Linked DNA regions of Streptomyces hawaiiensis. The protein of the gene in region 1 interacts with the protein of each later gene in a pairwise test. Links are inferred from orthologs where the notes say so. Each region holds a gene or a part of one and is shown in the gene's direction. Other genes may lie near its edges. The genes, in order: CEB94_RS27330 and CEB94_RS09580.

Evidence for each region.
Region 2: the proteins of CEB94_RS27330 (region 1) and CEB94_RS09580 interact in binary tests that used the Escherichia coli proteins (3 or more experiments, as listed by UniProt). The link is inferred for Streptomyces hawaiiensis from one-to-one orthologs.

What each region holds. Positions count from the first base shown.
Region 1 is NZ_CP021978.1:5,881,229-5,885,960, reverse strand. What follows is about bases 57-4,483. They hold CEB94_RS27330 (multifunctional oxoglutarate decarboxylase/oxoglutarate dehydrogenase thiamine pyrophosphate-binding subunit/dihydrolipoyllysine-residue succinyltransferase subunit), read left to right. Parts: upstream 57-449; coding sequence 450-4,283; downstream 4,284-4,483. Other genes in these bases: CEB94_RS27325 (DUF6104 family protein), read left to right, coding at 4,374-4,483; CEB94_RS27335 (HAMP domain-containing sensor histidine kinase), read left to right, coding at 57-168. Also shown: more of CEB94_RS27335, read left to right, coding at 1-56; more of CEB94_RS27325, read left to right, coding at 4,484-4,553; CEB94_RS27320 (hypothetical protein), read right to left, coding at 4,576-4,732. UniProt on the Escherichia coli protein: E1 component of the 2-oxoglutarate dehydrogenase (OGDH) complex which catalyzes the decarboxylation of 2-oxoglutarate, the first step in the conversion of 2-oxoglutarate to succinyl-CoA and CO(2).
Region 2 is NZ_CP021978.1:2,068,916-2,072,134, reverse strand. The notes cover bases 102-3,015. They hold CEB94_RS09580 (ABC-F family ATP-binding cassette domain-containing protein), read left to right. Parts: upstream 102-716; coding sequence 717-2,315; downstream 2,316-3,015. Other genes in these bases: CEB94_RS09575 (helix-turn-helix domain-containing protein), read left to right, coding at 2,651-2,869; CEB94_RS09585 (VOC family protein), read right to left, coding at 102-465. Outside these bases: CEB94_RS09590 (hypothetical protein), read left to right, coding at 1-26; more of CEB94_RS09585, read right to left, coding at 52-101; CEB94_RS09570 (enoyl-CoA hydratase/isomerase family protein), read left to right, coding at 3,020-3,219. UniProt on the Escherichia coli protein: Genetic data indicate it may be involved in ribosome assembly or function.

The sequences.
Region 1 (4,732 bases):
AGCGCAAAGCGGCCGCAGGGGCCGGGCAGCGACGGCGGCACGGGCCTCGGCCTGGCGATCGCCCGCTGGGCGGTCGACCTGCACGGGGGCCGGATCGGAGTGGCCGAATCCGAGCGAGGTTGCCGGATTCTTGTCACTCTCCCGGGACTGTCATCTGTGCCAAGTTGACGTAAAGTTCGAAGCGGAGCCACAAGATCCACGAGCGTCCGTGCTGACGGACACGTGTGATCAGGCACAGGCCCGCGCCATCGGCGCCCGGGGCCCTGCCCCGCTGTTCCCTCCTTAAGCGGAACTACGCTTGTTTCCCGCCATTTCAAGCCCCGAAACACAGTTTCAGATGTGACTTGCACGACGTTGAACGGGCCCGGCCTGACCTTCCCCGTCCAGGGGGCGTAGCCTTGATTCCCGCTGTCCATCATCTTGTGAAGCGGAAGAGGGCGGTTGCCGCCGTGTCGCCACAGTCCCCCAGTAACTCGAGCATCTCGACCGACACCGACCAAGCGGGGAAGAACCCTGCCGCGTCGTTCGGTGCCAACGAGTGGCTCGTCGACGAGATCTATCAGCAGTACCTCCAGGACCCGAATTCGGTAGACCGAGCCTGGTGGGACTTCTTCGCCGACTACAAGCCGGGCGCCGCTGCCGCCTCGGCTCCGGCGGGTACCGCGGCCGCGGGGGCCGCGGGGACCACCACCGCTCAGGCGGCCGCTCCGGCCGCTCCGGCCCAGGCCCCCGCCCCGGCGGCCGAGAAGCCCGCCGCCGCTCCGGCCCCCGCCTCGGCTCCGGCCCAGGCGAAGCCCGCCGCGCAGGCTCCGGCTCAGGCCCCCGCTCCGGCGAAGGCCGCCCCCGTCGCGAAGCCGGCCGCCGCCAAGCCGGCCACTCCCGCGAAGAAGGCCGAGCCCGCCGGCGAGGCCCCCGCGGGCCCCGAGCAGATCGTGCTGCGCGGCCCCGCCGCCGCGGTCGCGAAGAACATGAACGCCTCCCTGGAGGTGCCCACGGCCACGTCCGTGCGCGCGGTCCCGGTGAAGCTGCTCTTCGACAACCGCATCGTCATCAACAACCACCTGAAGCGGGCCCGGGGCGGGAAGATCTCCTTCACGCACCTGATCGGCTACGCGATGGTGCAGGCCATCAAGGCCATGCCGTCGATGAACTACTCCTTCGCGGAGAAGGACGGCAAGCCCACCCTGGTCAAGCCGGAGCACATCAACTTCGGCCTCGCCATCGACCTGGTCAAGCCCAACGGCGACCGTCAGCTCGTGGTGGCGGGCATCAAGAAGGCCGAGACGCTGAACTTCTTCGAGTTCTGGCAGGCCTACGAGGACATCGTCCGCCGCGCCCGCGACGGCAAGCTGGGCATGGACGACTTCACCGGCGTGACGGTCTCCCTGACCAACCCCGGCGGCCTCGGCACGGTCCACTCCGTGCCGCGTCTGATGCCCGGCCAGTCGGTCATCATGGGCGTCGGCTCCATGGACTACCCGGCCGAGTTCCAGGGCACGTCCCAGGACACGCTGAACAAGCTCGGCATCTCGAAGGTCATGACGCTCACGTCGACCTACGACCACCGGGTGATCCAGGGCGCGGCCTCCGGCGAGTTCCTGCGGATCGTCGCGAACCTCCTCCTCGGTGAGAACGGCTTCTACGACGACATCTTCGAGGCGCTGCGCATCCCCTACGAGCCGGTCCGCTGGCTCAAGGACATCGACGCGTCCCACGACGACGACGTCACCAAGGCCGCCCGCGTCTTCGAGCTGATCCACTCCTACCGGGTCCGCGGCCACGTCATGGCCGACACCGACCCGCTGGAGTACCAGCAGCGCAAGCACCCCGACCTGGACATCACCGAGCACGGCCTCACGCTCTGGGACCTGGAGCGCGAGTTCGCCGTCGGCGGCTTCGCCGGCAAGTCGATGATGAAGCTGCGCGACATCCTCGGCGTCCTGCGCGACTCGTACTGCCGCACCACCGGCATCGAGTTCATGCACATCCAGGACCCGAAGCAGCGCAAGTGGATCCAGGACCGCGTCGAGCGCCCGCACACCAAGCCGGAGCGCGAGGAGCAGCTGCGCATCCTGCGCCGGCTGAACGCCGCGGAGGCCTTCGAGACCTTCCTGCAGACGAAGTACGTCGGCCAGAAGCGCTTCTCCCTGGAGGGCGGCGAGTCCGTCATCCCGCTGCTGGACGCCGTGCTGGACTCGGCCGCCGAGTCCCGCCTGGACGAGGTCGTCGTGGGCATGGCCCACCGCGGCCGCCTGAACGTCCTCGCCAACATCGTCGGCAAGTCGTACGCGCAGATCTTCCGCGAGTTCGAGGGCAACCTCGACCCGAAGTCGATGCACGGCTCCGGCGACGTGAAGTACCACCTGGGCGCCGAGGGCACCTTCACCGGCCTCGACGGCGAGCAGATCAAGGTCTCCCTGGTCGCGAACCCGTCGCACCTCGAAGCCGTCGACCCGGTCCTGGAGGGCGTCTCGCGCGCCAAGCAGGACATCATCAACAAGGGCGGCACGGACTTCACGGTCCTGCCGGTGGCGATCCACGGCGACGCGGCCTTCGCGGGCCAGGGCGTGGTGGCCGAGACCCTGAACATGTCGCAGCTGCGCGGCTACCGCACCGGCGGTACGGTCCACATCGTCATCAACAACCAGGTCGGCTTCACGGCGGCCCCCGAGTCCTCGCGTTCCTCCATGTACGCGACGGACGTGGCCCGCATGATCGAGGCCCCGATCTTCCACGTGAACGGCGACGACCCGGAGGCCGTGGTCCGCGTGGCCCGTCTGGCCTTCGAGTTCCGCCAGGCGTTCAACAAGGACGTGGTGATCGACCTCATCTGCTACCGCCGTCGCGGTCACAACGAGTCGGACAACCCGGCCTTCACCCAGCCGCTGATGTACGACCTGATCGACAAGAAGCGCTCGGTGCGCAAGCTCTACACCGAATCCCTCATCGGTCGCGGCGACATCACCCTGGAAGAGGCAGAGCAGGCGCTGCAGGACTACCAGGGCCAGCTGGAGAAGGTCTTCACAGAGGTTCGCGAGGCCACCTCGCAGCCGAACATCGTGGAGACGTCCGACCCGCAGGCCGAGTTCCCGGTCGCCGTGAACACCGCGGTGACCACGGAGGTCGTCAAGCGCATCGCCGAGTCGCAGGTCAACATCCCCGACCACATCACCGTCCACCCGCGTCTGCTGCCGCAGCTGCAGCGCCGGGCGTCGATGGTCGAGGACGGCACCATCGACTGGGGCATGGGCGAGACCCTCGCGATCGGCTCCCTCCTGCTGGAGGGCGTCCCGGTCCGCCTGGCGGGCCAGGACTCGCAGCGCGGTACGTTCGGCCAGCGCCACGCGGTCATCATCGACCGCAGCACCGGCGAGGAGTACACGCCGCTGCAGTATCTCTCCGAGGACCAGGCGCGGCTGAACGTCTACAACTCCCTCCTCTCCGAGTACGCGGCGATGGGCTTCGAGTACGGCTACTCGCTGGCCCGCCCCGAGGCGCTCGTGATGTGGGAGGCGCAGTTCGGCGACTTCGTCAACGGCGCCCAGACGGTCGTGGACGAGTTCATCTCGTCGGCCGAGCAGAAGTGGGCCCAGACGTCCGGCGTCGTCCTGCTCCTGCCGCACGGCTACGAGGGCCAGGGCCCCGACCACTCCTCGGCCCGCCCGGAGCGCTTCCTCCAGATGTGCGCCCAGAACAACATGACGGTCGCCATGCCGACGTCGCCGTCGAACTACTTCCACCTCCTGCGGTGGCAGTCGCACAACCCGCACCACAAGCCGCTGGTGGTCTTCACGCCGAAGTCGATGCTGCGCCTGAAGGCGGCGGCGGCGAAGGCGGAGGAGTTCACGACGGGCCAGTTCCAGCCGGTCATCGGCGACGCGTCGGTGGACCCGGCCGCGGTCAGGAAGGTCGTCTTCTGCGCGGGCAAGGTCTACTACGACCTCGAGGCCGAGCGCCAGAAGCGTGGCGTGACGGACACGGCGATCATCCGCATCGAGCGCCTGTACCCGCTGCCGGGTACCGAGCTCCAGGCGGAGATCAAGAAGTACCCGAACGCCGAGAAGTACCTGTGGGCCCAGGAGGAGCCGGCGAACCAGGGTGCCTGGCCGTTCATCGCGCTCAACCTGATCGACCACCTGGACCTCGCGGTCGGCGCGGACGTCCCGCACGGCGAGCGGCTGCGGCGCATCTCGCGCCCGCACGGCTCGTCCCCGGCGGTGGGTTCCGCGAAGCGGCACCAGGCGGAGCAGGAGCAGCTGGTGCGTGAGGTGTTCGAGGCGTAATCCCCCTCGCGCGGTTCGTGCGTGACCGGGCCGCATCCCCCACTCGGGGGGTGCGGCCCGGCCGTTTTTCGCGCACATATCCTTGAGGGCATGTACTTCACGGACCGTGGCATCGAGGAACTGGAGAAGCGGCGCGGCGAGGAGGAAGTCTCCTTCGAGTGGCTCGCCGAGCAGCTGCGGACGTTCGTCGATCTCAATCCCGACTTCGAGGTACCGGTGGAGCGGCTGGCGACGTGGCTGGCGCGGCTGGACGACGAGGACGACGAGTAGGAGACGCGTCGCCGCCGGGGCGTCAGTCGCGTGGGTGGGCCAGGGCGTATGCCAGGCCCCATGCGCCGTGCGCGAGGAGCAGGGCGCCGGCTGTGGCCCAGCCGCTGCCCCGCCGCCGCAGGCCCCGTACCAGGAGCGGCAGGCCCGCCGCCACCTGTGCCAGGGCCAGGGCACCGGCC
Region 2 (3,219 bases), 3.8 Mb from region 1 along the record:
TCCAGGTGCACACCGGCGGCAGCTAGCCCCCGCGGCCCGCCCCGCGGGTCGTCAGCCCGCTATCTCGGGCGCGTACGTCCCGAAGCTCCACACGTTGCCCTCGAGGTCCCGGGCCATGTAGTCCCGCGAGCCGTAGTCCTGGTCCGTCGGGGGCATCAGCACCTCCACTCCGTGGTCCACGGCGCGGCGGTGGTGCCCGTCGACGTCGTCCACCACCACGTACACCCCCGTGGTGCCCGCGTTCTTCATGGCCGCGTCGAACAGGCCGCCCCGGCCCTTGGTGCCGACCATCACCGCGCCGTTGCCCTGCGCCAGCTCGGCGTGCATCACCGAGCCGTCCTCGCCCTCGTACACCGACAGCTCCGTGAAACCGAAGGCCTCCGTGAGCTGCCGGATCGCCGCCTTCGCGTCCGTGTACAGCAGCGTCGGGTAGATGCTCGGACGTCCGCCGGACGTGCCTGCCATGGCGATCACTTCCTCGTGTCTCACTGCGTGTCCCACCGCTGGGAAAGCCGGAGTCCGGCCCGCTGCTCAGTCTTCCACCGGCCACTGACAACGGCCCTTCGTCCGGCCGCCGGTGATCGAACACCCGCACACAGAAAAAGTGGTTGCACGTCCCCGTTAGACTGTCCTCATGGCCATTCTCCTCGCGCATTAGACGGCGGGAACGTCCTCAGCCGTCCATCCCGCCCCCGTATCCGCCCTGGAGTCTGTCCGTGATCTCCGCCTCCGGTATCGAGCTGCGCGCCGGTGCCCGCGTCCTCATCGAAAACGCCTCGTTCCGCATCGCCAAGGGCGACCGCATCGGCCTGGTCGGCCGTAACGGCGCGGGGAAGACCACCCTCACCAAATGCCTGGCGGGCGAGGGCATGCCCGCCGGCGGCACCATCACCCGCTCCGGCGAGGTCGGCTACCTCCCGCAGGACCCCCGCACCGGCGACCTCGACATCCTCGCCCGCGACCGCATCCTGTCCGCGCGCGGCCTGGACGTGCTGATCCGCAAGATGCGCGACAACGAACAGCGCATCGCCAACGGCCAGGGCGCCACCCGCGAGAAGGCGCTCAAGCAGTACGAGCGCCAGGAGACGGAGTTCCTCACCAAGGGCGGGTACTCCGCCGAGGCCGAGGCCGCCACCATCGCCGCCGCGCTCAACCTGCCCGACCGGGTGCTCGGCCAGCCGCTGCACACCCTCTCCGGCGGTCAGCGCCGCCGTATCGAGCTGGCCCGCATCCTGTTCTCCGACGCGGACACCCTGCTCCTCGACGAGCCCACGAACCACCTCGACGCCGACTCGATCGTCTGGCTCCGCGACTACCTGAAGACCTACCGCGGCGGCTTCATCGTGATCTCCCACGACGTCGACCTGGTCGAGACGGTCGTCAACAAGGTGTTCTACCTGGACGCCAACCGCGCCCAGATCGACATCTACAACATGGGCTGGAGGCTCTACCAGCAGCAGCGCGAGGCCGACGAGAAGCGCCGCAAGCGCGAGCGGCAGAACGCCGAGAAGAAGGCCTCCGCGCTGCATTCGCAGGCCGACAAGATGCGGGCCAAGGCCACCAAGACCGTCGCCGCGCAGAACATGGCCCGCCGGGCGGACAAGCTGCTGGCCGGCCTGGAGGCCGAGCGGAAGTCCGACAAGGTCGCCAAGCTGCGCTTCCCCGAGCCCTCCCCGTGCGGCAAGACCCCGCTCATGGCCGAGGGCCTGTCGAAGTCCTACGGATCGCTGGAGATCTTCACCGACGTCGACCTGGCCATCGACAAGGGCTCGCGGGTCGTCATCCTCGGTCTCAACGGCGCGGGCAAGACGACCCTGCTCCGCCTGCTCGGCGGGGCGGAGGAGCCCGACACCGGCAAGGTCATCGAGGGCCACGGCCTCAAGCTGGGCTACTACGCGCAGGAGCACGAGACCCTCGACCCGGAGCGCACGGTCCTGGAGAACATGCGCTCGGCCGCCCCCGACCTGGACCTGGTGGAGGTCCGCAAGACGCTCGGCTCGTTCCTGTTCTCCGGCGACGACGTCGACAAGCCGGCCGGGGTCCTCTCCGGCGGCGAGAAGACCCGCCTCGCCCTCGCCACCCTCGTGGTGTCCTCGGCGAACGTGCTGCTCCTCGACGAGCCGACCAACAACCTCGACCCCGCCAGCCGCGAGGAGATCCTCGGCGCGCTGCGCACCTACAAGGGCGCGGTCGTCCTCGTCACGCACGACGAGGGCGCGGTCGAGGCCCTCCAGCCGGAGCGGATCATCCTGCTGCCCGACGGTGTCGAGGACCTGTGGGGCGCCGACTACGCGGATCTCGTCGCCCTCGCTTGATCGAATGCGTGATCAACGGCGTATGGATCATTCGGCCTAGCGGTGATCCATCATCTGTGTGAGATCTCCTCGTACCGAGGTGTGTCCTACATCGATTTCGCGGCCGAGCCCCCGATTCTTCCGGGCTCGGCCGCGCCGCCTTTCTGACCTGGCCTTTTCCTCCATCATCCGTTCGGCCGTACGGACGCCAGTCTTCGGAATTTTGTATTCCGCATGTGGGGACGCGCTCCCGTCGTCACAACCTTGTCTCACGGACCTTGCCGAATGGGTGGCCATGACGGCCCGGAGGGGTGATCATGAGGAGACCAGAGCGCACTTCCCATGAGGAGGCACGGGTGGCCGAGACTCTGAAGAAGGGCAGCCGGGTGACCGGCGCCGCGCGCGACAAGCTCGCGGCAGACCTGAAGAAGAAGTACGACGCCGGTGCGAGCATCCGGGCGTTGGCCGAGGAGACCGGCCGCTCGTATGGCTTTGTGCACCGCATGCTCAGTGAGTCGGGCGTCACGCTGCGAGGGCGTGGTGGGGCGACCCGGGGCAAAAAGGCCACGGCCTGACCCCGGGTGGCCCCTCGGCTCCGATGGTGGCCACCCGGTCGGTCGACTGACCGGCCGGGTGGTTACTGTGCAGTCACTTAAGCGTGGCCTGCTACGGCGGTGAAGCCGTCGTACGGCACGCAAGACGACCGCACACATCGGAGGCGTCCCATGGCTTCGCCCGACAAGGACCTCGTTCCCGTACTCGACAAGGACGGCGTACGGCTCACCGTCGACGACGCGATCGCCACGGTGATGCTGACCAACCCGGCCAAGCGCAACGCGCAGAGCCCCGCTCTGTGGCGCGCGCTGACCGAGGCCGGGCGGCGGCTGCCGGGCTCCGTCCGCGTCGTGCTGCTGCGGGCCGAGGG